Regions from separate parts of the Bacillus cereus group sp. N8 genome, predicted to be linked through region 1. Evidence: riboswitches for the same ligand, from Rfam matches in the RefSeq annotation. Region 1 holds a riboswitch; each other region holds the start of a gene.

Region 1 (7,684 bases):
AAACAATACGGAACACCACTTTATGTATACGATGAAGAGTCTATTCGAGGAAAGTGCCGCGCGTTTCATCGTGCTTTTAAAGAAAGTGGTTTCTCTTATCAAGTAGCATATGCAAGCAAGGCGTTCTTGTGCATGGAGATGTGCCGAGTAGCTCGTGAAGAGAATATGTCATTAGATGTTGTTTCTGGAGGAGAATTATATACTGCGCTTCAAGCAGGATTTCCAGCATCGCGCATTCATTTTCACGGCAATAATAAAACAGAAGAAGAGATTGTGATGGCTCTTCAGGCGAATATTGGTTGTTTTGTCGTAGATAATTTCTTGGAATTAGAAATTTTGCATGATTTAGCAGTGCAACATGGAAAGTTTGTGAACATATTAATCCGTGTAACGCCAGGAGTAGAGGCACATACACACGAATATATAACAACAGGTCAAGAGGATTCGAAATTTGGATTTGGTGTTTCAAATGGTCAAGCGATGCAAGCAATTGAGCTAGCTTTGCAAAAATCAAATTATAATGTGCTAGGAATTCACTCGCACATCGGATCACAAATATTCGAAACGGCTGGTTTTGTTCGAGCAATTGAAGTACTACGTCAATTTTTAGAAGAAGTGAGAGAGCGAACAAACTATGTAGTGAAAGTATTGAATGTAGGTGGAGGTTTCGGTATACGTTATACGGAGTCTGATACACCGTTAACACTTGAAACATATGTGGAGGCTGTAACGAGTACGATAAGAGAGCAGTTTACAGTATGTGAATACCCGCTTCCAGAAATATGGATTGAACCGGGTCGTAGTATCGTAGGTGATGCTGGAACAACAATTTATACAGTTGGATCGGTGAAAGAGATTCCTGGTATTCGGAAATATGTTTCAGTCGATGGTGGGATGACAGATAATTTAAGACCAGCTTTATATAACGCTCGTTATGAAGCAATGTTAGCGAATCGAGGGAATGATGAGAATGAGGAACTCGTTTCGATCGCTGGGAAATGCTGTGAAAGTGGAGATATGCTGATTTGGGATATTAACTTACCGCAAGTTGCTTCTTCTGATTTACTAGCAATTTCTTGTACGGGGGCATATGGGTACTCGATGGCGAATAATTATAATCGTATTCGTAGACCAGCTGTCGTCTTTGCAAAAGGCGGAACATCACAAATCGTTGTAGAGCGTGAAACGTATGAAAATATTATTGGGAACGATCGCATACGTATTAAAGAGCTTGTTTAGGTAGGGAAAAGGAGTTGTTCTGAGGGGCAATTCCTTTTTTATAAAATAATTAAAATATATCGGAAAACTAGGATTGAAAAAAAACAGAATTGTGATAAAATACAAATACAAAGCTTATCAAGAGAAGCGGAGGGAACTGGCCCGGCGAAGCTCGGCAACCTGCTTATAGAAAGCAAGGTGCTAAATCCAGCAAAATGGAATCCATTTTGAAAGATAAGGTAAAATATATTACCGAACAGTCTTTTCGAAATGGGAAAGATTTTTTTTATGAATAAAAAGGGGGGCTGTTCGCGTGAGCGTACGGGAACATTTTGAGGAAGTATCTGAGAAAATTCAAGCGATGCTTGCTGATATGAAATATGGCTCAATTACAATTGTTGTGCAAGATGGAAAAGTAATTCAATTAGAGAAAAGTGAAAAAGTACGTTTAAAGTAAAAAGCGCTGACTAGAAAAACTAGAGGCGGTTTTAACCTATTTTATTAGGTTAAAACCGTCTTTTTGCTTTTACAGGGGGAAAAAACATGTTGACGTATGAAACGTGGAAAGAAAATGGGTTTTCATTTTCAGAAGAAGATGAAACGAAAGGCGCGCTATCCGTATTAAGTTGGGCTTATAAAGAATATAAAGATGAAATCGTATACGCATGTAGCTTTGGATTAGAAGGTATGGTATTACTGCATCTTATAAACCAAGTAAATCCATCTGCTAAAGTTGTATTTTTGGATACAAATGTTCACTTTCAAGAAACGTATGAATTAATTCAAAAAGTGCGAGAGCGATTTCCTTCATTAAATATTATAGAAAAACAGCCAGAGTTAACACTTGAAGAACAGGCGAAGATCCATGGAGAGAATTTATGGGAAAGTAATCCGAACCTCTGTTGTAAAATTAGAAAAATATTACCGTTAGAAAAATCATTAGCAGCGGAAAAAGCGTGGATATCGGGCTTAAGAAGGGAACAATCAGAAACACGTAAGCATACAAATTTTATAAATCAAGATCATCGCTTTCAATCTATTAAAGTTTGTCCACTTATTCATTGGACGTGGAAAGAAGTGTGGCGATATGTATACAAACATAGTTTGCCATATAATCTATTGCATGATATTGGCTATCCAAGTATTGGGTGTGAAAAATGTACGTTACCTGTAGGAGATGGTGGTGACTCAAGAGATGGTAGATGGGCGGGGAAAATGAAGACAGAGTGTGGCCTTCATTTTCAATAAGATAGATTTTGAAATAAAGCTAAGAAGGGATATAAAAAGATGAGTACAACAAATGAATTAGTAAACCGTATTGATGAAACATATGACATATCGAACATTGTAAAAGAAATTGAGCTAGACAAAATTGCGCTTAGTGATTTAGAACTTCTGGCGATAGGAGGATATAGTCCACTTACAGGATTTTTAGGGAAGAGGGATTATGATGCAGTCGTAAAAACGCTCCGTTTAGCAAATGGTAGCGTGTGGAGTATACCAATTACATTACCAGTAACAGAAGAAGTAGCAGAGAGACTGAAAGTAGGAGAGGAAGTAAAACTTGTTAACGATGGAAATGTATATGGTGTCATTCAAATAGAAGATATTTTTGTACCTGATAAAGAAAAAGAGGCGTTACTTGTATATAAAACGACGGATGAGGATCATCCGGGAGTAAAAAAATTATATGAACGACCAAATGTTTACGTAGGAGGAGCTATTATTCTTACAAAACGTTTTGGGAATAATCCATTTCCTTCTTATCATTTAGATCCAATTGAAACGAGAGAAGAATTTAAAAAACGTGGTTGGAAAACAGTAGTCGGATTTCAAACGAGAAACCCGGTACATCGTGCTCATGAATATATTCAAAAGTCAGCTCTTGAAATTGTAGACGGTCTCTTTTTAAATCCACTTGTTGGGGAAACGAAGTCAGATGATATTCCTGCGGATGTAAGGATGGAAAGCTACGAAGTATTACTTCAAAACTATTATCCGGAAAATCGTGTCTTTTTAGGTGTATTCCCTGCAGCGATGCGTTACGCAGGACCGAGAGAAGCGATATTTCATGCATTAGTAAGAAAGAATTTTGGATGTACCCACTTTATAGTAGGGCGCGATCATGCTGGGGTAGGAGATTATTACGGAACATATGAAGCACAAGAAATTTTTACGAACTTTACATTAGAAGAGTTAGGAATTACGCCACTATTTTTTGAACATAGTTTTTACTGTACTAGATGTGAAGCGATGGCTTCAACGAAAACGTGTCCGCACGGAAAAGAGGACCGTGTCATTTTATCAGGTACAAAAGTAAGAGAAATGTTAAGAAATGGTGAGATTCCGCCTAGTACATTTAGTCGTAAAGAAGTAGTGGAAGTGCTAATTAAAGGTTTGAAAAAAGAAGTAGTAACAGAATAGGGAGAGAATGAGATGGATACGAATACTACTTGGCATACAGCTTCTGTTTCAAAAGATGAGAGAAGAGTGAAGAATGGGCATCACAGCTTTGTAGTTTGGTTTACTGGTTTATCAGCTTCAGGTAAATCTACAGTAGCGAATGCGGTTGCTCGTAAACTGTTTGAAAAGAATATCGGAAATTATGTGCTAGATGGGGATAATATTCGCCAAGGTTTAAATAAAGATTTAGGTTTTTCTGAAAGTGATCGCATGGAAAATATAAGACGTATTGGTGAAGTGGCGAAGCTATTTGTAGATCAAGGTACTGTTGTTCTTACAGCGTTTATTTCACCGTTTCGAGTAGACCGAAAACAAGTAAGAGATCTATTAGCTGCAGATGAGTTTATAGAAGTGTTTGTAAAATGTCCAATTGAAGAGTGCGAGAAACGTGATCCGAAAGGACTTTATAAAAAGGCGAGAAAAGGTGATATTAAAGAGTTTACGGGAATTGATTCACCGTATGAGGAACCAGAACGAGCGGAATTAATTGTAGAAACGCACAAGTATTCTATTGAAGAATGTGCAGAACAAATTGTGAAGTACTTACAAGAGCGTAGTTTCATATAGGGGGATAAAAGATGAGTTATGAAAAAGTGTGGGCTAATAATGAAAAATTAAATCAAACAGAGAAAAAGAAATTAGAGAAAGACGGATTAGAAATATTTAATGATATTCCTTACTATGCGGAGAATGGATTTGAATCTATTCCGAAAGAAGAGTGGGACGCTTTTAAATGGGCGGGATTGTATTTACAAAGACCGAAAGAAGCTGGCTATTTTATGATGCGTGTAAATATTCCTTCGGGGATTATTACGAATGCACAGGCAGAAGTGCTTGCTTCTATCGCTGAGGATTATGGGCGTGATGTAATAGATATTACGACAAGACAGGCGATTCAGTTTCACTGGTTAGAAATTGGGCAAATTCCAGATATTTTCAAACGATTAGCAAGAGTGGGGTTATCTTCAGCAGGGGCGTGTGGTGATATAACGCGTAATATTACAGGGAATCCACTTGCTGGCATTGATGCGAATGAACTATTTGATACAACGCAAATTGTGAAAGAAGTATATGACTATTTCCAACATAATGAAGAGTTTTCAAACTTACCACGTAAATTTAAAATGTCTATTAGTTCTAACATTTATAACTCAGCAAACGCAGAGATTAACTGTGTTGCATTTACACCTGCTACGAAAGAGATAGATGGTGAGAAAAAAGTTGGTTTTCATATAAAAGTAGGCGGGGGATTATCAGCCCGTCCATATTTAGCTGATGAATTAGATGTGTTCGTTTTACCAGAAGAAGTGAAGGCGGTAGCGATTGCAATTGCTACTATATTCCGTGATTTTGGATATCGTGAAAAACGTCATTTAGCCCGTTTGAAATTTCTTGTTGCTGACTGGGGTGCGGAGAAATTTAAAGAGAAATTAATAGAGTATACAGGACCATTGCAAAGCAAAGGGGAAAGTGCACTCAAAGGATGGAATGCAGGATACTTTTATGGCGTCCAAGATCAAAAACAAGAAGGATTAAAATATGTCGGTTTTAATGTACCGGTAGGGCGTTTACATGCAGAAGAAATGTTTGAGATTGCTAGAATTGCAAAGCAATATGGAAACGGGCAAATTCGTACTTGTAACTCACAAAACTTCATTATTCCGAATGTTCCGCCAAAAAATGTTGCAGGATTATTAAGTGAACCGTTGTTTGAAGCAATTTCAGCAAATCCGAAATCGTTTATCGGTCATGCGGTTTCATGTACTGGCATTGAGTATTGCAATCTTGCACTAGTAGAAACGAAAGAAAGATTGCGTAAAATCGCCGAATACTTAGATACACAAATCGCACTCGATGTTCCGGTTCGAATTCATATGGTAGGATGCCCGAATTCATGTGGTCAACGTCAAATTGCTGATATTGGTTTGCAAGGAGTAAAAATGAAAACGAAGGAAAAAGGAATTGTTGAGGCATTTGAAATATATGTAGGCGGAACGCTATTAGACGGAGGAGCATATAACGAAAAGTTAAAAGGGAAAATAGATGGAGAAGATTTGCCTGATGTCCTCGTATCATTTTTGAATTATTTCCAAAAGAATAAACTACTAGCCGAAACGTTTTATGATTTCGTCGGACGTGTTGGAGTGGAAGAATTACAAATTGTACTAAATAACGTATTAGAAGAAGTAATAGCATCTTAGGAGGGGGCAATATGGACTTATATCGATTTGAAGCTGTATTAGTAAATAGTATTGTTCCAATTGTTGTCGTTGCTCAAAGCGAAGAACAGGCATTTAAGCTCGCGGAGATGGAGCTTGAAAAGCATTTTTTACCGCTGCCAGAAGTAAAGGAAATTTCTCTATTTGAAAAAAAGAAGATTCGAAAAGGTGCGGCATTTGTTATTCATGAGTAGGGAACAGGTAATAGGAAATAATGAAAACTTCCATTCGTATATAAGGATGGAAGTTTCACTTTAATAGTAGAAATGAGGAGAGATGATGGGGAAGGTTTATATCGTTGGAGCAGGTCCTGGTGATCCAGATTTAATTACTGTGAAAGGGTTGAAATGTATTGAGAAAGCAGACGTTATTTTATACGACCGTCTTGTAAATAAAGAGTTGCTTTCATACGCAAAGTCTGAAGCTGATTTAATTTATTGTGGAAAACTGCCAAATTATCACACGATGAAGCAAGAGACGATTAACACGTTTCTTATTAAATACGCGAAAAAAGGAAAAGTTGTAACGAGGCTAAAGGGCGGAGATCCATTTGTATTTGGAAGAGGTGGAGAAGAAGCTGAAGCGTTAGCGAAGCAAAGTATCCCATTTGAAATTATTCCTGGTATTTCAGCTGGTATAGCTGCTCCTGCTTACGCTGGAATTCCAGTAACACACCGCGATGCAAGTGCAAGTTTTGCTATTGTGACAGGGCATCGGAAAGAAGATGCTGAAGAGGAAGTGAAGTGGGAAAATTTAGCGAAAGGTGTGGATACATTAGCGGTCTATATGGGGGTTAGTAATTTACCTTATATATGTGAACAACTTATAAAGTACGGAAAAGAAAAGAGTACACCTGCTGCTATTATTGAGCGGGGGACGACATCTATGCAACGTACAGTTACAGGGACGTTAGGAACGATAGTAGAAGTAGCTAAAAAAGAACAGATTCAAAATCCAAGTATGATTGTTATTGGAGAAGTTGTCCGTTTTAGAGAAAAGATACATTGGTTTGAGAAACAAGCGGAAAATGCATATCCAGTAAGCGGAGTATTGTAAAATGAAGGCTGTCTTATATATATGTCATGGAAGTCGTTTGAAAGCAGCAAAAGAAGAAGCGGTTGCATTTATTACGTCATGTATGAATCGTGTAGAGATAAATATTCAAGAAGTTTGTTTTTTAGAGTTAGCGAGTCCTTCTATTGAAGAAGGATTTCGTACATGTGTGAAGCGTGGTGCTACAGAGATTGTCGCTATTCCTGTTTTTTTATTAGCGGCAGGGCATGTAAAGAAAGATATTCCGCTTGAATTGCGAAAATTAAACGAGGAATATCCGGATATCAAAATAGTGTATGGTAATCCATTTGGTGTATCAGAAGTGCTTGTAAAAGCGGTATATAACGGAAGTGGCATTAAAGACTATGAAGAAGAAGTAACACTTTTGCTTGTTGCAAGAGGGAGTAGTGATCCGGAAACTTTACAAGACATAAATTGGATCTCTTCTTTATTTCAAAAAGAAGAGAACATTAAAGAGGTGGAAGTTTGTTATTTAGCAGCTGCAGAGCCGAAGTTTGATGAGAAGTTGAAAGAAATTGTAGAACAAAAAGAACGGAACATTGTTGTGTTACCTTACTTATTATTTACAGGCTTACTTATGAAACATGTTGAGAAAGAAGTGTGTCAATATGAGTCGGAAGAGATAAAAATAAGTCCATATTTAGGGAAGAATGTGGCGTTTCGAGAGATGTTAATTCAGAAAACAGAGGAAATACTGAAGGGAGAACAAT
Region 2 (8,508 bases), on a different contig from region 1:
CATATGATCTTGTAATAAGTTAATTGTTTCAATGACACTTTCATTCCCCACTGCAAAAGCAATACGCCATCCGGCCATATTAAAAGTTTTTGATAATGTGTAAATTTCAATTCCTGTATCTTTGGCGCCGTCTGCTTGCAAGAAACTAACTGGTTTTTGACCATCAAATCCAATAGCACCGTAAGCAAAATCGTGAACAACTAATATATTATGTTTATTAGCAAAATGAATGGTTTCATCAAAGAAATCTTTTGATGCAGTAGCACCAGTAGGATTGTTTGGATAGTTTAAAAACATTAACTTTGCTTGTTTCGCAATAGAGTCATCAATTTTTGTATAATCCGGTAAAAAGTTATTTTCTGCAATAAGCGGTATTGTTTCAAATTGTGCTTTTGCTAAAGCAACTCCGGATAAATAATCTGGATAGCCTGGATCTGGAACGAGAATAGTATCACCAGGGTTTGTAAAACAAATTGGTAATTCTACTAATCCAGCTTTTCCACCAAACAAAATAGCAACTTCCGTTTTTGGATTTACTACTACACCATATTCACGTTGATAGAATGTTGCCACGGCTTCTTTTAAACTTTCATGTCCGCGAAATGGCGGATATTTATGATGAATAGTCTTTTCTGCAGCATCTTGTAAAGCTTTTACGATATGCTGCGGTGTTGGTTGATCTGGATTACCTTGACCTAGATTAATAACATCGTGACCAGCTGCAACGACTTTGTTAACTTTTGCAACAAGTGAAGCGAAAAATTGTGTTGGCAATGATGTTACTATCTCAGAAGGTTGAAATAATTTCATACTTTCCACCTCTTTTGAAAGTTGTTACAATTCTAGTGACAAATGATATAATCTTTCCAGTATTTTGTAAAGAAAAAAATTAAGAATGGGGCTGACAAAATGAAAGTCGCATGTATTCAAATGGATATTGTCTTTGGAGATGTAGAAAAAAATATTGAGAATGCTAAAAATAAAATAAGTGAAGCGATGAAGGAAAGGCCAGATGTTATCGTCTTACCAGAACTATGGACAACAGGATATGATCTAACGAGACTTTCTGAAATTGCAGATAGGGATGGAGTAGAAACGAAAGAAAAGTTGAAAGAATGGTCGAAACAATATGGTGTACATATTGTTGGTGGTTCCATAGCGAAGCAAACAGAGCAAGGTGTTACAAATACAATGTATGTTGTAACTAATAAAGGTCAGCTAGTCAATGAATATAGTAAAGTGCATTTATTTCAGCTTATGGATGAACATAAATATTTAATCGCTGGAAATAGTACAGGCGAATTTAAGTTAGATGATGTCGACTGCGCTGGCACCATTTGTTATGATATTCGTTTTCCAGAGTGGATGCGCGTTCATACTGCTAAAGGTGCAAAAGTTTTATTTGTTGTAGCAGAATGGCCATTAGTTCGTTTAGCGCATTGGCGCTTGCTATTGCAAGCAAGAGCAGTTGAAAATCAGTGTTATGTTGTTGCATGTAATAGGGCAGGAAAGGATCCGAATAATGAGTTTGCAGGTCATTCTCTAATTGTAGATCCTTGGGGTGAAGTTGTAGTAGAGGCAAATGAAGAGGAATCCATTTTATTTGGAGAAATTACATTCGAGAAGATTAAAGAGGTACGTAAAGGAATTCCAGTTTTTGCAGATCGACGTCCAGAATTATACAAATAAAATGTTGACAAGTGATTTTTATTCTTGGTATAGTCTTCAACATAAAGTTAAAAATTCTAAAAAATTATACAACTCTTATCAAGAGCAGGTGGAGGGATTTGGCCCGATGAAGCCCAGCAACCGACCGTAATACCATTGTGAAATGGGGCGTTTATGACGCCAAAAGGCACGGTGCTAATTCCAACAGAAGGTTTACTTTCTGGCAGATAAGAGGGGAGAAGATAAACTTCAAACCTCTTTCTTTGTGGAAAGGGGTTTTTCTATTTTAGAAAAACCTCTGAATGAAAAGGAGGAGAAGACGATGGGATATTATTCATTAACTGAAACAACAGCTATACAATATGCGAAGGAACACGGTTATTTTGAAAAGAAAGCAAATGTAGTTTGTCATGAAATTGGAGATGGAAATTTAAATTACGTGTTCAAATTAGATGATGGAGAGAAGTCTATTATAATAAAACAAGCACTGCCATATGCGAAAGTCGTTGGTGAGAGCTGGCCACTGTCTATAAAAAGAGCGACGATTGAAAGTAAAGCATTACAAATTTTCGCGAAGTATGTGCCGGAATATGTGCCGGTAGTGTACAGTCATGATGAAGAGTTAGCAATAACAGTCATAGAAGACTTATCAAGGCTAACAATTACAAGAAAAGGATTAATAGATGGAGAAGGATATCCACTTTTATCCCAACATATTGGTCGTTTTCTAGCACATGTGTTGTTTTATACTTCAGATTTCGGTTTACAGTCAGAAGAGAAAAGGGTACTAGAAGGTACATTTGTAAACCCAGACCTTAGCAAAATTACAGAAGATTTAGTGTTTACAGATCCGTTTAGTCATTATGATACAAATGATTATGAACCAGAGTTACAACTAGTGGTTGATGAACTATGGAGTGATAAAACTTTAAAATTAAAAGTAGCACAGTATAAGTATAAGTTTTTGACGAGAAAAGAGGCTCTCATACACGGAGATTTACATACTGGTAGTATATTTTCATCACCTTCTGAAACGAAAGTAATTGATCCAGAGTTTGCAACGTACGGTCCATTTGGATTTGATATCGGTCAATTTGTTGCAAATTTATTATTAAATGCTTTATCAAGAGAAGAAGAGCAGAGAAATATACTATTTTTCCATATAGAGAAGACATGGAGTTATTTTGTAGAAGCTTTTACGAGGTTATGGATTGGAGAAGGGGTAGAAGCATATACGAAAGAAAAACAATGGTTACCAATTATTTTGCAAAATATCTTTACTGATGCCGTCGGGTTTGCCGGATGTGAACTGATTCGTAGAACAATTGGCTTAGCTCATGTAGCTGATTTAGATGAAATAGCAAATAAAGAAAAAAGAATTCAAGCTAAGAAGCAAGCTCTATACTTAGGAAAAGAACTAATAAAATATGAATCTAAGAGTGCTGATATTCAACTCTTCCGAACACTATTTCAACAGACAGTTTCTGGAGGGGTAAAAGCATGAGTACAATTGTTACTGTTCCGAGATCTGTAAGTTGGAAAGGCGATGCCATTGCGGTATTAAACCAAACAAAACTACCGCATATTACTGAGTTTAAAACATTAACGACTATTGAAGAGGTATGGAAAAGCATTGTTATGTTAGAAGTACGCGGGGCACCTGCAATTGGAATTGTAGCTGCGTTTGGTTTGGCGCTTGCGGCAAAGAAATACGATGCTATAAATATCGATGAGTTTCAAAAGAAGTTTAATAGAGATTGTAACTATTTAGGAACATCACGCCCGACAGCAGTCAATTTATTTTGGGCAATCGATCGTATGAGAGAATCTATTCGAGAGATTACTACAATAAAAGAAGCTCAAAAAATATTAGAAGAAGAAGCGCTTCGCATTCAGCAAGAGGATGAAATAGTGTGCCGAAATATTGGAGAACATGGTTTAACGTGTTTTAAAGACGGTGATAAAATTTTAACAATTTGTAATGCAGGGAGTATCGCGACTGCTAGATATGGTACTGCATTAGCACCGTTTTATATTGGGAAAGAGAAAGGTGTACATTTACATGCGTATGCATGTGAAACAAGACCAGTTTTACAGGGGGGACGTTTAACGACTTGGGAGTTGAAACAAGCGGAAATTGATGTAACGCTTATTACAGATAATACGGCAGCTCATGCAATTCGTACGAAAGAAATTGATGCGATTATCGTAGGAGCAGATCGAATCGTTGAAAATGGTGATACTGCGAATAAAATAGGAACATTGAATTTAGCTATATTAGCAAAGTATTTCGGTATCCCATTTTACGTTGCAGCGCCGTTATCTACATTTGATATTACGAAACAAACAGGCGCTGAAATTGTTATTGAAGAAAGAGATGAAACAGAAGTTACGAAAATTTTTGGGAAACAAGTAGCACCACTTGGAACGCCTGTATTTAACCCTGCATTTGACGTAACACCGCATGAATTAATTACAGGGATTATTACTGAGAAAGGTATTTTACATGGAGATTATAAGCGAGAAATTGCATCATTGTTTGAAAAAACAAGCTAATCACAAATAGCTTGTTTTTTTATGCCTAAGAATCTTTTGTTCTCTTATTTATGTAATGAAGGGAGGAGAGAAAGATGGAAGAGTGGATTAGGATGATAGGTAATGTGGGGTTTCCAATTGTTGTAACGCTATATTTACTACATCGCATTGAAAGTAAATTAGACGGAGTGATTGTTGCAATTGAGAAACTCCCTAAACAATTACTAAAGTAGAAAGATCCTCGCGATAGAAAGTAAAATAAAGTTTGCTCGCGAAGAGCAAACTTTATTTTTTATCCCGCTATTTGTGGGCAGTAAGACCCCACTGATTAAAGTTTCACTTTATTGAGCAGTATATCCACCATCGATAACAACAGCTTGACCAGTTATGCCTTTTGCTTTTTCGCTTGATAAAAACATAGCGTAATCCGCAATTTCTTGTACTTGCAACAAGCGCTTTTGCGGTACGAGAGGATAAATAACATCTTCTAAAACATTTTCAAGTGGTACATTTCGCGTAGTTGCTAAGTCTTGTAGTTGATTTCGTACAAGAGGGGTATCAACATATCCAGGACAAAGAGCATTTACAGTAATTCCATGAGTTGCTCCCTCTAAAGCAGCCACTTTTGTTAATCCGATTACACCATGTTTCGCACTATTATAAGCAGCTTTTCCAGCAAATCCGACAAGGCCGTTAATAGAAGCGACATTAATAATCCGACCATATTTTTGTTTTTTCATAATCGGAAAGGCATGCTTAATTGCGATGAAAGGAGCGATTTGCATAATTTTGATTAACAGCTCGAACTTTTCAGTTGGAAAATCTTCAATCGGTGAAACATGTTGCATTCCTGCGTTGTTAATTAATATGTCTAATGAGCCGGAGTGAGTAACTGTTTGAGAAATTGCTGCTACAATTTCTTCTTCAACTGTAACGTCACATTTTAAACCGATAGCTTGATAGCCTTCTTTTTGCAATTGTTCAGCAGCTTTTTTTGCACGATCTTCAAGGCGATCACTAATGACAACTTTAGCACCCTCTTTGGCGAAAGCACTTCCCATTTCATAACCAATACCGCTCGCAGCACCTGTTAAAAAGACAACTCGATTTGTAACCATGATGAAAAACACTCCTTTATAATAAAAGTTCTCTTATTGCTCTATTTAGAGAGTGGATAATAAAAATCCTGCAAAAATTTGGAAAAATATTGCCAGCTATCTTGTTTTGCAAAATAGTCTTTGCTATACTATTTTGTAAAGCAAGATACTTACGCTTATCTATCTTGTAAAACAAGATAGCGAGAGGATTTGAATTATGTCGACAAGTCAAATGCTGAAAGGGATTTTAGAAGGATGCTTACTTGCTATTATTTCTGAAGGTGAAATATACGGTTATGAAATGAGTGAAAAGCTAGCGAAGTATGGTTTTACAATGGCGAGTGAGGGGAGTATTTATCCTTTATTAATACGAATGCAAAAAGAAGGGTTAATAACAAGCGTAATGAAGGAGTCACCATCTGGTCCAAAGAGAAAATATTATACATTAACAGAAAAAGGCGAGGAAGCACTGGATGAATTTATGGGTCGCTGGGAAGCGATGCAAAGTAGCGTAGAACGTTTGCTTGAAGGGAAGGGGAGAAAAAAATAATGCTATCAAGTGAAGCACGAAATTTTTTGTTAGATATGAGATTGTTTTTGACTGCAAAGAGTGTGAAAGAAAGTGATATTGAAAGCTTTTTAGAAGATGCAGAGTTGCATTTAATAGAAGGTGAGAGTGATGGGAAAAGTGTAGAAGAAATTTTCGGAAGCTCACCGAAAGAATACGCCAATGAACTTGTAAAAGTGATGGAAAGAGATAGGCAGGAAACGTGGAAGCAAATTGGTTTTACAGTAATGAATATCGTAGCATTTTGGATTATTGCTTCTATTGTAATAGTGAATAATGGAGTTTTACAGATTTCACTTATTCAGTGCATTGGGTATAGTTTTTCATTGATTTTAGTTGTTATGGGTCCTAATTTTTTACTTCGTAAAATGACCTTCGTAACAAGTTTTACAAAAACATGGTTTGCTATGTGGTCTTTAGTCATGATTGTACCAATGTTTCTAATAGGGGCTGTAACGATATTAGATGTGATATATCCTACAAAAATGTTTATATTCACTCAAACGCAAAGCTATATATTAGCTGGAGGTATATTTATCATCACAGTAGCGATAAATATATATTTTGAAGGATGGTTTAAAAACTTATATTTAATCATTCCGCTTTCTATTATGTTAGTGTTTCAAATATTTACATCGGAAGATCTCGTGCCAATGTTATTTCAAATTATATGTTTATACGGAAGTTTGTTTATTTTAATTTTCCTTGAAATTATGATGAAGACGAATAGAAGAGAGACGGTTAAATAAGGGAGAGGTTATCATGCGGATTTCTAAAGAAGGAGAAAAGTTTTTAATCGATACGAAAGTGTATTTAATAACAAAAGGAATTAAAGAAGAAGATGTGGATGCTTTTCTAGAAGATGCAGAACTTCATTTAATAGAAGGCGAGAAAGAGGGAAAGACGGTAAGGGATATATTCGGTGATTCACCAAAAGAATATGCGGAAGAATTGGCGAAAGAGATGGAGAAAGATAAGGGCGGGAGTATAAAAAGTATTCTTGCAATGGTAATTGGTATTGGTGGATATTGGTTACTTACAAATGTTTTATTTGGAAGTCCGAATCATGAATTTACATTAACGAATGTACAATTGATTGGATACCCAATTGTTTTAATGATTACTATTGTGGGTATTATTGTTGCTTTTAAGATGTCATCATTTAAAAGCAAAATAAAAGAATTTAGCATTATTTATGTAGCAGCTTTGCTACCGATTTTATTACTAGTATTATTAATGTTTATGAATAAATGGTACGGGACACCTGTATTGCAATTAACTACTATGCAAAGTTATATACTAGCTGGAATTGTCTTATTAGTGTTGTTAATTGGTGAAGCGTACATACTTGGATGGATTGGAATATTAGCTGTTATCGTACCGTTATTCATTATGTTTGTATTTAAAGGATTAGGAGAGAAAAATCCATACTGGGGAATGTTAGAATCTTTACTTCTGTACGGAAGTTTATATGTATTAATGCGATGGTCTTTGAAAAATGAGGAGAAAAAAACTGTTAGCTAGTTTTATATTAATAGTGAACGAACTGAATTTTTTATTAAGAGGGAACAAATATGCAAAGTACATTTCTAGGTATATTGTCTATTATATTTTTAGGTTTAACGATTTTTGGGCTATATACTACCTTTTCGAAAAAGGTACATGATAACTATTTCGATACTTAATTAGATGACACATCGGGTTATGTTTTGTTCTTCGGTTTAATAGGAAAATGGCTGCTTTGGATATGCAAAAAATTATTTCCAAAGAAATATTATATAGGGATTTTTAGAGGTATTACGTTTATGTTTAGTTGCCTATTTTTATTTCTAGCAGCCGGGTTTTGGTTTGTGGATTGGAATACATTGTTTTAAAACAGTAACAAAATCGTTACTGTTTTTTTCTTTGCAATAAAGAGCTTTGTAAAGAGAGTGCTTTTTGTTCGTTCGTTAATAGAGACTGAATATGAACATTTTCAGGGCGCGGGACTATCGGATACATAAGATTTGATGGAGAAGGATGGTGCTCCGAGCCAGTTGGGGAATGAGGATCTGCGTGAGTAAGTTTTCCATGAATACGTCTTGTAAATAAAATATGACCGACTTCGTGAGCAAGCGTATATATATTTTTCATGAGAGCAGCCGAATTTGTTAAAACGATGTAACCAGTAATTTGTTGTTGTTTTGCTAAAGAATAAGCGCAGGCAATTACGGCTGTTTCTTTGAAATAATCACTGCCAATATAACAAATATAAAGATCACATTCTGGAGCTTCATTTACACACGTTTGGAAAAAGGATGCTAATTTTTCCTGACTTTGAATGGAACTTTTATAACTAATCTCACGGTCAGAAAAACGGAAAAGCTCATTTAACACAATTACTTCTTGAATTTGAAATGTAATGGGATGCCAAATTGATTCTGCAACTGCTAAATCTTTTGCGATGCGGTCGTCAGAAACATTAGCGCCTGGAGTAATGCAAATACATATATTGACGTATGGATCCATAAGGAACACCTCAAATGAAAAAATTCTTCCTATAATATATGTGGGGAAAAGATGCTATGTATGGATAAACGCCTTGTTTATTACATGAAAATATAGACTACAAGTCGAAAAAATTTCATAGTTCTATAACGT
Region 3 (8,508 bases), on a different contig from region 1:
AAGAATCATCCGGATTCTTTTCATAAAACGAGTCTTCAACAAGAGCTAGAAATGAGAAATATAAAACGAGTTGTTATAGCAGGAATTCAATCTGAAATTTGCATAGATGCAACATGCCGGCGTGCATACAGCTTAGGATATGACGTTACTCTTGTAAAGAATGGACATAGTACATATAACTCTACATTATTATCGGCGTCTCAAATTATTGAGCATCATAACGAGATAATAGGTCAATGGTTTGCTTGTGTGAAAAATTCCGAAAGTATAGAATTTTGACTCTATCTCTATATAAACGAAACCGCAGTCAGGGACTAGACTGCGGTTTTTCGACGTACAATGAATTACAGCAATTACTAAGAGTTGCATAATCTTTCATTGTAATTAACTTAACTTTTTATTTACTAAGAAGCATTGCAACAGAACCTAGTAAAGTCTCAAAAAACAACTTATTATCAATCCATATTTAGTAAAAACATATTAATACTTTAGAATTTCTTTAATTTTCATTATTTTTTTTTAAAGATTGTCCTTTATATTTATAATGTGTTATTTGAATTTATCGTATTGAAGCGGATTTTCACATCACTATAAGCAATTTGAAAATGGAAAAAATAAAGTCCCCATTAGATTAATTATCCTGTTCTTTTGCGTCTTTTATCTATCTATGTTAATTATTATGCAGCTAAAAAAAGTACAACTTATTGATGGAGAGAGGAAATAAAATGAATTTAGTGAACTTACGTCCTAAACAGCGGTCTAAGTATCGCATTCTACTAGGGACATGGTATTACTCTACAAAGAGGTACATTCAGTGGTTAGTAGACGGAAAAACATATGCAAAAACGTTTCAACAAGAAAAGTTACCCTATACAGCGATTCAGCACCGAACGATACTACTTCGTAAGCTCAAAGATGTAGATATGTGGTATCAACAAAATAAAGTTGTTAATTTGAAGTTTGCTATTAAACAACTAAATGGTATCGTCATTAGACCGGGAGAAACATTCTCTTACTGGCGTTTAATAGGTAAGCCTACGAGGAGAAAAGGGTATGTAGAAGGTATGATACTGCACTATGGATCTTTTCGAGCAGGCATTGGAGGAGGACTTTGTCAGCTTTCAAATTTAATATATTGGATGACCTTACATACACCATTGACAGTAACAGAGCGATATCGTCATAGTTTTGATGTCTTTCCTGATTCCAAGCGTACTCAACCATTTGGAAGCGGAGCAACTTGTTCTTATAACTATTTAGATTTACAAATCAAAAATGAAACGGACCAATCGTATCAACTTCACCTTTATATCACAGATAAACATTTAGTCGGTGAATGGAGAGTTGCCTATCCGCAGCTTTATCAATATGAAGTTTATGAAAAAGAACACTCAATCCAATCTGCATACTGGGGTGGTTATATACGACATAATGTTATTCAACGTAGAGTATATAATCAACAGAAACAGTTTATAGAAGACCAATATGTAACGGAGAATCACGCTATAATGATGTACGAACCACTATTAGCTTATAATAATGAGGAAAGCGAGTGACGGTAACATTCGTGTATCAAGTATTTTTGTCTAATAACACAATACATGCCTTTCTTCATATAATTAATAGGCCTATTCCTTTTTGCAACATAACTTTTTCGTTTTTATTGAAAATGAATTTTATATCTTTCTTTCCAACAAACTGGTTCCTAAACTAAACTGCCCCGTTTCCACAATAAAAAGAGAGCTGTCCATAATTCGGTTTCACCGACTTATAAGACAGCTCCTCTTAGTTTCACCTTATTCTATCGATGAATCCAAACTGCACCTGCAGACTTGTCTTCAGCTTGACCTACTACTTCAAACTTCAATCCTAGCTTCGGCAACTTACGTCCTGCATCTGGAATAACGCTGTTGATGTACTGCTTAGAGTCATCAAATTTTGCAACGCCTGGTAATCCTTTATAGTCAAAGATACCGCGAGTTGGCGAATCTACTCTCCATGCTGGCGTTTGATCAAATGAGAATGCCGCATCAGCAATTTGATAACGCGTACTGCTCTTCACAGTCGGTTGTCCATTTAATGTACCTACGATTGCCTCTGGATGAGAATCTACTACTCCTAAGAATCCTTCACCTGGATGAACGCCTACCCAGTTATCTGTAAAGCTTTGATCCGCATACCATACAACCATTCCTGTATTAAACACTGGACCACGCGCATGTTGTAACGCCGTGTCAGAACCAGCGTAATTTCTCCACTCTACATAGTAGTTATTTTTTTTCTGTTCAAATCCGTTAGATACAGTAAATCCTTTTAACGTCATTGCTGGCTGGCCTTCTGCATCATCTGAGAAAATAACTTTTCCATCTACAGTTAATGCAGCATTATCTAACGCAAATCCTTTATAAGCTACTGCAATATCTGTTAAATACTCAAATTGTAGTTTTACTTTTTTCCCTTTAAATTGGCTTAAATCGTATGATTTATCAACCCACTTACCATCAGTTGTATCCACGCCGCCTTTTACATCTTTTTCGCCCATTCTATCAATACGTACCTTCGTTCCATCTTCTGCAATCGCATATACGTCAAGGAAATCATACTTCGCTTCAAGTTCGTAGAATGCCTTATAATCGAACTTAGCATCCTTTGCATTTGTTAAGTCAAATACTGGTGTTTCAAGTGTTGTATGAATGTCATTTCCTTTTGTACTGTAATAAAACTTCTTACCAAATGCCGATTCGATATTTTTAATATCTTTGTCTGGCAAGTTAACACGAACGATTCCTGGTCGTTTTGATTTTGTAACACTTTGATCTAAATATGTTGCAACACCGACTCCCGTGCGAAGTTTATCGTAATCTACCTCAACGATATTCGCCCAGTTGCCCTTCATATTCTTTTGGAAAAACTCTTTATTTTGTGGTGAGAAACTTGTTGGCTCTGTTCCTGCAATTTTTCCAGCCCAGCTGCCGCCGCTCATAATAGACCATGACTCAACAGGTTCACCTTGTCCTGAGTACTTCGTATCATACTCATCTGGTAAGCCTAAATCATGACCATACTCATGCGCAAACACACCAACCGCTCCATCTTCAGGCTCGATTGTATAATCGTATGCAGCCATCTTTCCGCCCCAATTCGAAACAGAAGATTTTGTGCCATCAATCGCATATGGTTTTGATCCAAGTTTTGAACGATGAGACCAAATCGCATCATCTTTCAACTTACCGCCGCCAGCTTCTTGACCAACGCCCGCATGTACAACCATTAAATGATCAATAATACCATCTGGCTCGTTTTTATTTCCATCACCATTTTGATCGTATTGATCAAATTGATCATAGTCTGCTAAATTGATTCCTTTTGCTACCGCTGCTTTTAATGCTTCTTTCACAAGATCACGTGGCCCTAAAGGACCTTTGTTATCATGTCCAGTTCCCGCATCCGCACCATAATCTGAAGCTTTTCCTGGAACAGTAAGCCATTCCGTTACAGTACCATCAACTGTGTAGCTACCACCAGATTGTTCTTCATAATATTGTTTAAATGTATTAATCTTCGATCCATCAAATAGAGTAAATGGTTCATCACCAAATAACATTTTTTGATAATGTTCACGATTAAAGTCCTTAGAATACATGTATCCTGGCTCTTGATCAATATTGTTATGCTTAAAATCGCTAAATTCTACGAGTAAAACAAGTACTTTATCTTTTCGAACAGCACCATTGTACTCTTCTTGCTTCGCTGGTGCAGTAGGGACTTTTCCATTTAATTTACTAGAATTCAATGCTGCACCTTGTCCAGCTACTGGCCCTACTGCTGGCTGCTGCGCCTGTTCATTTTCCTTCATTTTTGAATCTTTTACTTTTTTCATAAAATCAGAAGCTTCTTGCGTAAGACTATCTCCTGTCAAGACTTCTTTCCCAGGGTTTTCCCCTTTCTTTTTCTCAACATATTTTTCGACAGCCTTTGACGTCTCAGCTTGTGATGCAGATTGATCAATTACGCCTCGTTGTTTTAGCGCTTCTGCCAAACGCTCCTCCGGTATTAAATGCTCATCTATTGGTAGAGATGATGTTGTCGGTGTCTCAGCATAAGCTGCATGACTTCCAAAAGCAAAACTACTACTTAGTACTGCCGCTGTTGCTAAAACTGATAACGGTTTTAACTTCTTATTCTTTTTCAATGCATTTCCTCCCCAGTGTCTGCGAATTATCGTTTTTTTTGCCGATAGAAACATAATATTCTCTTTATAGAGAATATTCAATCTTTTTCAACAAATAAAATGTTGAGAAATATTTTTTCGTGCAGGGTGGGATACGTAGGATAAAAAAAATACAAAACTTCTACTAGTTTATGTTTTGCACATAACCATACAATGGAATCACTCGTTCTTTTATCTTGATTCGATGGAGTAGTGCTAGGAAAGAAAATACAACATACAAACAGCCCAAATTTCTTATTCGAACTTGGGCTGTTTTTTAATATAAACTGATACTTTTCTTGCTGGTGCAAAAACTCTAAAAGCCTTGTAAGTACTCTCTTAAACTTGGACATACTGATACTATTAATTTAGCAAAGGTTTGCACCAGAACCTTATTTTTTAATCAACATTATTTAACTGACTCTACTTGTTTTTCTAATTCTATTCCAAGGAATTTAGCAAGCTCAAACATACCAAATTGATTAGCTACAGACTCTGCGTCAGAATTATAGTTTGTGTTTGTATTAATATCATACGTATAAATTGTTCCATCCGAACTGCGAATAAATTCAATACCAGCAACGGTAATTTCATTTTCTTTCAAAAATTCTTTGTAGTGTTCAATGATTGGCTCTTGGAAGTCCGATATAATTTCAAATTTTGTTGACGACTCTTTCTTATTCTCTTCTCCTACTGGGCAAAAAGCATCATGAATAGAGCACGCATCTGCTGGACAAAGCTCAAATCCTTCTGATGTATCTACTTTAACTGCATATACAAACTGACCACCTACAAACTCACAACGTGTAATATATGGTTCTGGCGCTTCAATATACTGCTGTATTAAAGTAATTCCATCAATAGGTTCTTCAAACGTCGGACCATCCAAATATTGTTCTAAAGCATCAATAGAATGAAAAAGTTGAACACCAAGGCCTTTACCTGCACGGTTATGCTTTGTAATGAGCGGTACTTCCCCTAACTCCTTTGCTGCTTTTACTATATTATCACGGCCAACAGCACCAATCGTTTTCGGCACTTGTATGCCAAAATTTCTTAATGCTGCATATTGATTCAATTTACTTACTTCAAGACGTAATGCACGAGATCCATTAAATACTGTTCGCCCGTATCCCTCTAACCAAGCAAGGACTCCTTCAGTCAACTCAGGTGCATATCGATGCCCTCTCGTATGTGAAGAAGCACTCATGCGGCTATAAAAAACACCTTGGGGAGGTTCTTTTTCTAACGAAAGTGTTCCCTCATCTAAAAACCATTCCTCATACGGTAACTCCAGTTCTTCCAACCTTTTCACCAAATGATCCGTCCATTCCTTATTCTCATGTAATATGTAAATTTTACTCATTTGTAATCAATTCCTTTCTTTTCAACTCAACTAATGGCATCACTTTTTCAGAAAATCGTTTCATCTCTTCAAGCTGTGGAGAAAATTGTAAAAGTAATAACGTAACACCTACTTTTTCAAAAGCGAGTATCCTTTCTGCAATTTGTGCTGGTGTTCCGATTAGATTAGGACGTAACCCACGATTGGATACAGAATAATCATTTAGCTTCACTTGCTGTTCCAAATGCGATTTACTAATAAAATCTTGGTAACCCGCATAACCTAAAGCATCATCTTTCACGTCCGTTATGCGTCTCCATTCTTCTAATGCCTCTTCTTCTGTATCACGACAAATGACGTAAGCCGCGAGTCCGAATGACTGCAATGGCTCCTCTGTTACTTTCTTTCTACGATTCTTCATATCTTCTATTTTCACAGACACCTCTTCCACTGTTCCTCCATGCATCACATATGCATCCGCGTGGTTTACAATTACCTCTTTTCCTCGCTCACTCTCACCACCTGCATAGATCTTAATTCCTTGTTTCTGCACAGGTTTTGGACTTAAATGTGTATTATGAAGCTCATAAAAGTTCCCTTTATAAGAAAACGCTTCTTCTTTCCAAAGCTCCTTCAAAACTGTTACAAATTCCTCTGTGCGATTATACCTTTCATCATGTGCGGTAAATACCCCACCATACTGTCTCGCTTCTTCTTCCCACCATGCTGAAACCACATTTAATGTAAAACGACCATTACTTAATTGATCGATATTCGCTGCCATTTTCGCTGTAACTGCTGGATTATGGAAGCCAGGTCTTACAGCTGTCATAATCTCTAATCGATCCGTTACTGCAGCAAGTGCTGCCGCAGTTGTCCATGCTTCTAAACTTGGTGCTGAAACACCTTTTATATCATTTAAGTTTAATTCTGCAATAAGAGTTGTTGAAAAACCTAATTGTTCTGCCGCTTGCGCTGTTTGTTTTGCATACTCAAACGTAGGCGGCATAGATTCATCATCTACATTTCGAAGCCATCCCCCAAAAATCGGTAACCAAAAACCATACTCCACTACATATTCCCCCTCTACCTTTTAGCCATAAAAAAAGCTACTCTTATCGAAATAAGAGTAGCCTTCTTGACTAAGTGAACCGCTCTTATCTTTCAGGTGTTTCTTCACCTGCAGGATTTGGCACCTTTCGTCTAAAACGAGGTTGCCGAAGTTTCATAGGGCCCGTCCCTCCACTTCTCAACATAAGAATTGTTTGATTTTTATTTATTATAATCATCAGAATAATAAAAATCAATCATTTAATACTTATTTTTCCGATACGCATTAAATGATATATAAAAAACCATATTGTTATAGAGAATTATAGGAGTATTATGTTGTTTTACTTTGGGATATATAAAGGGGTATGTTGTATCATGTCGAAAACATCATTTATAACCAATTTGCCTTGCTTCTATTGTAAAAACACATCAAAATAAATACGAACCAAAAGAGGAATAAATAACATGAAAAATAAAAGATGCGAGAATTGTGGTTCTACTAACTTTAAAGAGGGACGAGTTGGAAGTGCTTATCATGCGTATGTTTGGACGATGAACCTAGTAGGTTCTTTTCAGGGGGAAAGCGTTCTAAACTGTTAACAACATTTTGTTTAGAGTGCGGTGAGGTGAAATCATTTAGAGTTGAAAAACCTGATAAATTCAAAGAATAAAATATATTCAAGAATAGATAATAGTACAAAAAAACCATTCCTCATAACCTATAAATGGGATACCGCCAGCATTTTGGAAAATAACCACGCTAAGAGTATGCAAGATTTCATACAGTTTTTCGACTCATTCAGTAACAAACAAGAACCTTGAAACCACGCCAGGATAGGAATTTATAAAAAGATGAATAGAGTTATAGAAAAAGAAAAAGGCGAATTCCTTTTGAAAGTAGGGATTCGCCTTTTTTTTGCTACCGATAATGAGACATTATGTTAACCTAACATGAATATAATATACAAAAGGAATTTATAAGATTTGACGAGAATAAAATTGTATTAAAAGGATATCGGAGGTTTTTTATGAAACTAGTAGGACAGCAAATATATCTTCGACTTTACAAAATTTCTGACGCGAGCGAGTTAGCTAACTTACATACTAGAAATCGCGAATTTTTTCAACGAGTTTGTCCATTACTCCCAGAAGTCTTTTATACAGAAGAACATCAAAAAATACGCATTGAACGGGCATTAAAAAAGAAAGATGAAAACCAAGTATACGCTTTTGGAATCTTTTTAAAAGAAACTGATAAACTTATCGGAGACATTTCATTAACTCAAATTACTAGGGATCCCTTCCAAGGCTGTTATACGGGATTTACCTTAGATAGGGAGCATAATTCAAGGGGCTATACAACAGAGGCTCTTCAACTTGTTGTAGACTTTGCTTTTAGAGAATTGAAACTACATAGAATTGAAGCAGGAGCTGTGCCTGACAATATAGCATCTATACGTGTATTAGAAAAAGTAGGATTTAAAAAAGAAGGTATAGCTAAAGAAAATGTAAAGATTAATGGCAAGTGGACAGATCATCAAATATTAGCTATCATCAACAGCTTGGATGTATAAGCACCTTTCACTTCCAATAACGAATTTTATGTAAATAAGCTGTTAAAAGTTTATTTTATTAATTGACTAAGTAATATTTTGAAAGAAGCTTCTGTGTATTGTGCTAATGCGCTGAATAGGTACATTATTGTATGTTAAAAATTCAGCTTAAGTTGGGATTATATATGACTGAAGATAAAAGACTGAAAAAGCCGGTGGTAAGTTTTATATTACGAACCAACATTATTTTTTGGCCACTTTTTCTTCTCGTTGGAATTACAAAGTTATTAGATTTTCCAACTTGGATTTTTGATGTAATGCTTTGTATATCAGCTTGGTTTTCCACC
Region 4 (8,508 bases), on a different contig from region 1:
ATTTTTACAAGGAAGAATGATACGATTTATGTAAATTTGTTTTTGTAGAAAAGAGAGCGTGAGGGGTTTATGAAAAAATATAAAACATTGCTATTTGATGTAGATGATACATTGTTAGATTTTCAGAAGGCGGAGAAAGTGGCGTTACGTATGCTCTTTGAAGAGAAAGGGATTCCTTTAACTAGCGAGGTTGAAGCGCAGTATAAAAAAGTTAATAAAAGCCTTTGGGATGCTTTTGAAGAAGGTGAAATAAACCGTGATGAAGTCGTAAATACACGATTTTCGATTTTGTTTAAAGAGTACGGGGAAGAAGTAGATGGGATATTATTCGAAAATAATTATCGTAGCTACTTAGAAGAAGGAAACCAACTCATGCAAGGTGCATTTGAATTTATAAATCAAATTCAAAGTGAGTATGATCTATATATAGTGACAAACGGTATTTCTAAGACGCAAGATAAACGTTTACGTAATGCAGGATTACATTCATTGTTTAAAGATATTTTTGTTTCTGAAGATACGGGATTCCAAAAGCCGCTGAAAGAGTATTTTGATTATGTTTTTGAAAGGATTCCTAATTTTGCTTTTGAAGAAGGGCTCATTATTGGGGATTCGTTAAGTGCCGATATTAAAGGTGGATATGTAGCAGGAATTGATACTTGTTGGTTTAATCCAGAAAAGAAACCAAATAATAGCGAGATTGTGCCAACATATGAAGTGCATAGTTTTGAAGAGTTATACGCGCTATTAAAGCAGCGTGTGTAATAAAGTGAAACTTTAATCAGTGGGGGTTTTGTCCATCCCCCACTGATTATTAGCCTTCACCAATCGGACTTTTACGGGCAGTTATCTCCCACCTAACTCCCTCGCATTCGCCGGATTTTGAGGTGGGAGTCTTACTGCCCACAAATAGCGGGATAAAAATAGGCAGTGGAACTTTTGTCCCTACTGCCTATTTTTATTCGTTTGTAGCTTCGTTGTTTTTAGGAAGTGGAAATGCATTACCAATCGCTGCCGCTCCAAGCATTGGTAATAGTAAATTGAGCGGGAAAAACATAAGTAATAACAAGGTTATAGCTATTGGCTTTCGTAACGCATAGCTTGAGATTGCTGTTGTTACGATGGCCACAGATGCTATTGGATCTATAGGAAGAATGGAAGCCATCGCGAATCCGATACTTGATCCAGCAAATATAATTGGGAAGATATGTCCACCGCGCCAACCTGTATTTAAACAAACGGCGGTAATACATAATTTTAAAACTCCTGAAAGAAGTAATACCCAAAAAGATAAATGGCTCCATTCAACAACTAAATCTTTTAATTGATGTTCCCCAGAAAATAATGTGTATGGGAGAAAAGTCCCCGCAATTCCTAATAAAACCCCACCTATAATTCCAAGTGTTAGTTTGTATTCGCGGAAAGGATGGATAATTTTCTCTAATGTAAATTCTACTTTGAAATAAAGGAAACCGACGATAGCACCGATACAAGCAAGAGGGAGAAAGGCGATCCATTCATTGATTGAAAGAGATCCTTCCCCAAAATCAACAATAAAAGATCCACGATTATCGAGTTTACTAAGCAATAAATAAACGGAAAAACCAGCAAAAGTAGTAGTTAGATATACAATTGCTTTTTTTCTTTTAGAAAACCCATTAATTTGTTCACCCTCATTTTCATTCGGAGCTAAATAACCGAATAATGGAGCGTTAAAAATGACGCTTAAAGTGGCACCAATTCCAACTTCTGTTAGTTCGTTCATTCCCTTTAAAGCGAAGTTAAAGCGATCCCCTACCCATGTACAAAGTCCACCGATAATTCCAACAAGTGCGGCCTCTGGACCTAGACTAGCTCCAAATATTAAAACAATAAGCGCAGTTAAAGTAGCTTTATGTACAAAACGGTATTCAATTCTACCTGTTTTTTTATATTCACCCATTACTTCTGGCATAAGACGTGGATATGTACCGAAGTATTTTTGTGTTAAACCAACGAGGATACCGCCGATGATTGTTACACAAAGAGTGTAATAAGGAGGAGAAGAGAAAACGTTAGGTAAATATCCCCAAATAAAGTGGATTCCGATATTTAGCGTAACTAAAAATAACCAAACTGTAGCCCCTACTATAGAGCCTAAAAGAATGCCATATAGGACGAGTATATAGTGCATGTCCTTTTTATTTTTCATGTTATACCTCCGTTATGTAAGTTTTAATGTAGAAAGGATTAAATATGCTAGTGTGAAATGAATTGAATATATATAGTATCTTTTTGAGAGGCTGGCTTATTCAATATAATGGAGTCTCTTGAGAATCTTGAACCTATACGCTTAAACTACTTATTTAATTCTATATATTGATCGAGGTTTTTAAAAGGTCTTTTTTAAATGAATATGGAATATATTTCTTTTGTTGTCTATATTAAAATTCATGAATTTGATTTAGAACATTCAGAAAAAACAATTGACATCAGGAAATTATTGCTATAAAATCAACGGTAATTGCATAGTCTTATCAAGAAAAGGTGGAGGGACAGGCCCGATGAAACCTTGGCAACAGCCGTATAACGGAATTGTGCCAAATCCTGCAGGTAATAATCCTGAGAGATAAGAAAGAGCCTTTAGAGCGTGTTTTCAAACTGCTCCTTTCTTGTTTTCAGGAAAGGGGCAGTTTTTTATTTTGTATAAAAGAAAGGAGAATGAGAGATGGGAGAATCATGGGGAAAAGGAACAATTTGTGTGCAAGGTGGCTATACGCCAAAGAATGGTGAACCGCGTGTTTTGCCACTTTATCAAAGTACAACGTATAAATACGATACCTCGGATGATTTAGCGGCACTATTTAATTTAGAGGCAGAAGGATATATATATACGCGTATTGGAAATCCTACTTTAGCTGCATTTGAGCAAAAGTTATCAGATTTAGAAGGCGGTGTGGGGGCTGTTGCGACAGCTTCTGGGCAGGCGGCCATTATGCTGGCAGTTTTAAATATTTGTAGTAGTGGAGATCATCTTCTTTGTTCTTCAACAGTTTACGGGGGAACATTTAATTTATTTGGAGTAAGTTTACGTAAGCTGGGCATTGATGTTACGTTCTTTAATCCAAATTTAACAGCAGATGAAATTGCGGCACTTGCGAATGATAAGACAAAACTCGTTTATGCAGAATCGTTAGGAAATCCAGCAATGAACGTTTTGAATTTCAAAGAACTTTCAGCGGCAGCAAAAGAATTAGAAGTACCTTTTATCGTTGATAATACATTAGCGACTCCTTATTTATGCCAAGCGTTCGAACATGGAGCAAATATTATTGTTCATTCTACGACGAAATATATTGATGGTCATGCAAGCTCTTTAGGTGGCATTGTAATTGACGGAGGAAACTTTGATTGGACAAATGGAAAATATCCTGAGCTTGTCGAACCTGATCCGAGTTATCACGGCGTAAGTTATGTACAAAATTTTGGAGCGGCAGCTTATATTGTGAAAGCGCGCGTTCAATTATTAAGAGACTATGGAAACTGTATGAGCCCATTCAATGCGTATATTAGCAATATTGGCTTAGAAACACTGCATTTACGAATGGAACGTCATAGCGAAAATGCTCTCGCAGTTGCCAAGTGGCTTGCTAACCATGAACGTATTGAATGGGTGAATTATCCGGGGTTAGATAGTAATGAAAATTACTCGTTAGCACAAAAGTATTTGAAAAAAGGTGCTAGTGGAGTTTTAACTTTCGGTATTAAAGGTGGATTAGAAGCAGCAAAAGAATTTATCGCAAATGTAAAACTAGCGACTCTCGTAACTCATGTAGCTGATGCAAGAACTTGTGTTATACATCCTGCTAGTACGACGCATAGACAATTAAGTGCTGAAGATCAGCGTTTAGCTGGTGTTACATCTGATTTAATTCGTTTATCGGTTGGTATAGAAGATGTTTCTGATATTATTGCAGATTTAGAAGCGGCATTAATCGGAGGCAAACAACATGCCGATCATAATTGATAAAGATTTACCAGCTCGTAAAGTATTGCAAAAAGAAAATATTTTTGTAATGACGAAGGAACGAGCAGAAACACAAGATATCCGGGCATTGAAAATTGCCATATTAAATTTAATGCCAACGAAGCAAGACACAGAGGCACAATTACTTCGATTAATTGGAAATACACCGTTGCAATTAGATGTTCATTTGCTTCATATGGAATCACATCTGTCTCGTAATGTAGCGCAGGACCATTTAACAAGCTTTTATAAAACGTTTCGTGATATTGAAAATGAAAGATTTGATGGGCTCATTATTACAGGAGCACCAGTTGAAACTCTTTCTTTTGAAGAAGTAGATTATTGGGAAGAGCTTAAAAGTATTATGGAGTATTCAAAAACGAATGTAACATCTACGCTTCATATTTGCTGGGGGGCACAGGCTGGTTTGTATCATCATTATGGCGTTCCAAAGTATCCTCTTAAGGAAAAAATGTTTGGTGTATTTGAACATGAGGTCCTTGAACAACATGTGAAATTGTTACAAGGCTTTGATGAGTTGTTTTTTGCCCCGCACTCTCGTCATACAGAAGTACGAGAGAGTGATATTAGAAGGGTAAAAGAATTAACATTGTTAGCAAACTCTGAAGAAGCTGGTGTTCACCTTGTTATTGGGCAAGAGGGAAGGCAAGTTTTCGCACTCGGTCATAGCGAATATAGTTGTGATACGTTAAAAGAAGAATACGAACGAGATCGTCAAAAAGGGTTAAATATTGATGTGCCAAAAAATTATTTTAAGCATAATAATCCAAATGAGAAACCGCTTGTTAGGTGGAGGAGTCATGGGAATTTATTATTCTCTAATTGGTTGAATTATTACGTGTATCAAGAAACCCCTTATGTATTGTAAAAAAAGATTGTGTAACACGTGGCAACGTTTTCTTTGTAAAGATTAATCTTTATTTTTCCGAATGTTCAAAATACATTGTTTTTCAGATTTTTTACTCATATAATTTCATCTAAACACAATTTTTGAGGGGTGGACAGTATTATGAAAGAAATTCAAGTTGGTTTATTAGGTCTTGGGACAGTTGGTAGCGGTGTAGTTCGTATTATTACAGATCATCAAGAACGACTCATACACCAAGTAGGTTGTCCAGTGAAAGTAACGAAAGTGTTGGTGCAAAACATTGAGAAGGAGAGGGAGGTCGAAGTATCTTCTACTCTATTAACACAAGATGCGAATGAAATTTTAGATAATCCTAATATTGATGTTGTCATCGAAGTAATGGGTGGCATTGATGATGCAAAAGCATATATTTTACAAGCTTTACAAAGTGGGAAGCACGTTGTGACTGCAAATAAAGATTTAATGGCGTTACACGGAGCGGAATTATTGGCGGTAGCAAAGGATAATAAAGCTGATCTGTTTTATGAAGCAAGTGTAGCCGGAGGAATTCCGATTTTACGAAGCATCGTAGAAGGACTTTCTTCAGATCTTATTACGAAAGTAATGGGAATTGTAAATGGAACGACAAATTTTATTTTGACGAAAATGTCAGATGAAGGGAGAGCATATAACGACGTGTTAAAAGAAGCTCAGCAGCTTGGATTTGCAGAAGCAGATCCAACATCAGACGTAGAAGGTTTAGATGCAGCAAGGAAAATGACGATTTTGGCTACTCTCGGTTTCTCTACAAATGTAGAGCTTGGAGATGTGAAGGTAAAGGGAATTACTTCTATTACAGCAGAAGATATTGAATATAGTAAGAGCTTAGGTTATACAATTAAATTAATTGGTCTTGCAAAGCGAGATGGTGAAAAATTAGAGGTTACAGTTGAACCAACGTTACTTCCAAATACACATCCTCTTGCGGCAGTACAAAATGAATATAATGCTGTCTATGTGTATGGTGAAGCGGTAGGAGAAACGATGTTTTATGGACCGGGAGCAGGAAGCTTACCGACAGCGACAGCTGTTGTGTCAGATCTAGTTGCTGTAATGCAAAATATTAGGTTAGGTGTAAACGGAAATAGTGCGGTATCTCCTCAGTATGAAAAAGTATTAAAAGAGCCAGATGAAATTGTTGTGAAAAAGTTTTTAAGACTTCATGTAAAAGACGAAATTGGTGTATTTGCAAAAATTACATCATTGTTCTCTGAGCGTGGTGTTAGCTTTGAAAAGATTATTCAAATGCCGCTTGAAGAGAAAGGGAAAGCAGAAATTGTAATTGTAACGCATCGTGCTTCTCTTGCGGATTACGAGTACATTCTACATACATTGCAATCGTATGAAGAAATAGATTGTTTGAAAGCAAACTATCGAATTGAAGGAGATGCTAAGTAGTATCTCTTATCATAAAGTGAAACTTTAATCAGTGGGGGTTTTGTCCATCCCCCACTGATTATTTGTCTTCACCAATCGGGCATTTAGGGGCAGTTATCTCCCACCTAACTTCTTTGCATTCGCTGGATTTTGAGGTGGGAGTTTTACTGCCCGCAAATAGCGGGATAAAATGAAAAAACCTATTAAGCGGCTTGCTTAATAGGTTTTTTTCTATTTAAAATCTGCGTACCAACTTGAATAAATGCTTGAATAATCCAACCTGTTGTAAAGGATAAGATAATTGTTCCAAAATAGATTGGCCCATCTAATAAGAAGCTTAATGTTAAAAATAAAAAAGCTAATGAAATTTCTGTTCTTCTAAATGTCCACTTCTTTTTCTCAGCAACAGTTAAAACGAAAGCCTCTTGAGGTGCTGCGCAAAGGTTAGTAGAGACGTAAAGACCAATTCCGGCTCCGACGAATAGATTTCCGCAAATAAGTGTTATATATTTTGGAAGAGAGCGGATAGCGTCCATAATAGTCGTAATAGAACCAACCCAATCAACAAAAAGAGAAATAAGAATCATCGTTACAATTGTGCCGATTGTAATTTGTTTTTTGTCCCAAAAGAGTACGATTAGGGTAAAAACAAAGTTAATCATGAAAATCCAAAAACCGATACTTATGCCGAAATTTTGATATAGTGCAATAAAGAAGGAATCATAAGGGCTAAGTCCAAAGGAAGTAATTGTCGTCATCATATTAATGCCGATGGCGAGAATGAGTAAACCACCAATGAAAAATATATATTCTAATTTGAATCGAAGCATAGTTGTATATCCTTTCAAAATGTATTTGCTAGGAAAGGATATATTGTGGAAAGCTTACCAGGTCAAGGGAGAATTTTTGTGAGAAGGGGAAAAAGAGATGACAAATATAAGAAAGATTGCTGAACTTGCTGGGGTGTCTGTTTCAACTGTTTCACGTGTACTGAATAATCATCCATATGTGAATGAACAGAAACGAAAAGAAATTTTAGCAATTATAGAAGAATTGAATTATACGCAAAATGTGAATGCAATTCATTTAGTGAAAGGAAAAACGAATGTCATTGGTGTTTTATTGCCGCACGTAAATGATCAATATTATAGCGCTATTATCGAGGGAATATCAAAGGAAACAGCAAAAAATAATTATAATATGATGCTTTGTCAGACGAATTATAGTGAGGAAAGAGAATTAGAAATTTTGAATATGTTAAAAATGAAAAAGCTTGATGGGGTTATTATATGTTCGCGGGCAAATAGTAAGGAAAAGCTTGAAGAATATACGAAATTTGGTCCAATTGTTATGTGTGAAGAAATAGATTCGAATTTAATTTCGAGTGTGCATATTGATTATTATAAAGTGTTTTCGCGCGGTATGAAGAGCTTAATAGATGCGGGCCATACAAGTATTGGGTATTGCATTGGAAGAAGTAATAGCATTAATAGCCAAAGGAGAAAACAAGCATATGAAGATTCGCTTCAACAGATGGCTGTAGCACCGATAGAGGCCTGGAAGTTTAAAGGCTGTTTTACGGTGGAAGATGGACGGAATGTAATTAGGGAATGGGCCTCTATGTCAGTAAAACCAACTGCGTTTCTTGTATCTTGCAACCATATTGCAGCGGGAATGGTAACGGAGGCGAAAAAACAAGGAATTCGTATTCCAGAAGATATTACGATTATCGGTTGTGATGATCAAGATGTGGCAGACATTTTAGGCATTACGACGATTTCATATTGTAGTAAAAATGTTGGTGTGAAGGCATTTGAATTATTATATGAAAAGATTAATGAAGAGCAAATAGATGTAAAGCACGTGGAGTTATTGCCAGAATTAGTACAAAGGGAAACAACATAATAGATAAGGTGTGAAAATCGCTTTTCAAAATTGCGTTTGGTATAATTATGGACAATCTATGAGGGCTAAAAGGGGTTTTGATATGAGATCAAAAGTAGTAAAAGTAACTCTACTCATTACAATTGCATCTTTCTGTTTATTTGCATATGGCTTTGTTTCAGGTGTAAATGATGTATTAAATCCGAAAGCTTCAAGTTTAATTAAGAAAACGGATGTAGTAGCAAAAGAGAAAAAGAAAACCGGAACATTGCAAGTCGTTAGTTTAGGTGATTCATTAACACGCGGTGTTGGT

The links. Region 1 has a riboswitch for S-adenosylmethionine ahead of JDS80_RS06150 (YezD family protein). Riboswitches for the same ligand answer to the same signal wherever they lie in the genome.
Region 2: linked by a shared signal. The riboswitch ahead of mtnK (S-methyl-5-thioribose kinase) and the one ahead of JDS80_RS06150 (YezD family protein) in region 1 are both predicted to bind S-adenosylmethionine.
Region 3: linked by a shared signal. The riboswitch ahead of JDS80_RS23585 (LLM class flavin-dependent oxidoreductase) and the one ahead of JDS80_RS06150 (YezD family protein) in region 1 are both predicted to bind S-adenosylmethionine.
Region 4: linked by a shared signal. The riboswitch ahead of JDS80_RS10455 (bifunctional O-acetylhomoserine aminocarboxypropyltransferase/cysteine synthase) and the one ahead of JDS80_RS06150 (YezD family protein) in region 1 are both predicted to bind S-adenosylmethionine.

The regions. Positions count from the first base shown of each region.
Region 1 is NZ_JAEHBK010000002.1:392,980-400,663, reverse strand. Features, by position in the region: gene lysA (diaminopimelate decarboxylase) at 1-1,239, shown strand, start outside; SAM riboswitch class I at 1,351-1,459, shown strand; gene JDS80_RS06150 (YezD family protein) at 1,532-1,675, shown strand; gene JDS80_RS06145 (phosphoadenylyl-sulfate reductase) at 1,762-2,466, shown strand; gene sat (sulfate adenylyltransferase) at 2,506-3,642, shown strand; gene cysC (adenylyl-sulfate kinase) at 3,655-4,248, shown strand; gene JDS80_RS06130 (nitrite/sulfite reductase) at 4,260-5,882, shown strand; gene JDS80_RS06125 (DUF3906 family protein) at 5,894-6,094, shown strand; gene cobA (uroporphyrinogen-III C-methyltransferase) at 6,180-6,956, shown strand; gene JDS80_RS06115 (sirohydrochlorin chelatase) at 6,958-7,684, shown strand, end outside.
Region 2 is NZ_JAEHBK010000001.1:449,150-457,657, forward strand. Features, by position in the region: gene JDS80_RS02450 (pyridoxal phosphate-dependent aminotransferase) at 1-810, opposite strand, end outside; gene JDS80_RS02455 (carbon-nitrogen family hydrolase) at 910-1,689, shown strand; SAM riboswitch class I at 1,762-1,902, shown strand; gene mtnK (S-methyl-5-thioribose kinase) at 1,991-3,172, shown strand; gene mtnA (S-methyl-5-thioribose-1-phosphate isomerase) at 3,169-4,224, shown strand; gene JDS80_RS02470 (YvrJ family protein) at 4,299-4,436, shown strand; gene JDS80_RS02475 (3-hydroxybutyrate dehydrogenase) at 4,545-5,321, opposite strand; gene JDS80_RS02480 (PadR family transcriptional regulator) at 5,518-5,850, shown strand; gene JDS80_RS02485 (DUF1129 domain-containing protein) at 5,850-6,617, shown strand; gene JDS80_RS02490 (DUF1129 domain-containing protein) at 6,631-7,392, shown strand; partial or broken gene JDS80_RS02495 (DNA-binding protein) at 7,443-7,742, shown strand; gene JDS80_RS02500 (DUF955 domain-containing protein) at 7,759-8,376, opposite strand.
Region 3 is NZ_JAEHBK010000023.1:28,863-37,370, forward strand. Features, by position in the region: gene JDS80_RS23565 (cysteine hydrolase family protein) at 1-279, shown strand, start outside; partial or broken gene JDS80_RS32375 (IS6 family transposase) at 285-371, shown strand; gene JDS80_RS23570 (VanW family protein) at 726-1,556, shown strand; gene JDS80_RS23575 (immune inhibitor A domain-containing protein) at 1,802-4,192, opposite strand; gene JDS80_RS23580 (ATP-grasp domain-containing protein) at 4,620-5,576, opposite strand; gene JDS80_RS23585 (LLM class flavin-dependent oxidoreductase) at 5,569-6,627, opposite strand; SAM riboswitch class I at 6,710-6,816, opposite strand; partial or broken gene JDS80_RS23590 (hypothetical protein) at 7,074-7,279, shown strand; gene JDS80_RS23595 (GNAT family N-acetyltransferase) at 7,637-8,182, shown strand; partial or broken gene JDS80_RS23600 (CPBP family intramembrane glutamate endopeptidase) at 8,347-8,508, shown strand, end outside.
Region 4 is NZ_JAEHBK010000005.1:92,331-100,838, forward strand. Features, by position in the region: gene JDS80_RS10445 (YjjG family noncanonical pyrimidine nucleotidase) at 70-765, shown strand; gene JDS80_RS10450 (chloride channel protein) at 959-2,191, opposite strand; SAM riboswitch class I at 2,511-2,615, shown strand; gene JDS80_RS10455 (bifunctional O-acetylhomoserine aminocarboxypropyltransferase/cysteine synthase) at 2,708-4,006, shown strand; gene metA (homoserine O-acetyltransferase MetA) at 3,990-4,895, shown strand; gene JDS80_RS10465 (homoserine dehydrogenase) at 5,037-6,332, shown strand; gene JDS80_RS10470 (YczE/YyaS/YitT family protein) at 6,515-7,141, opposite strand; gene JDS80_RS10475 (LacI family DNA-binding transcriptional regulator) at 7,239-8,216, shown strand; gene JDS80_RS10480 (SGNH/GDSL hydrolase family protein) at 8,227-8,508, shown strand, end outside.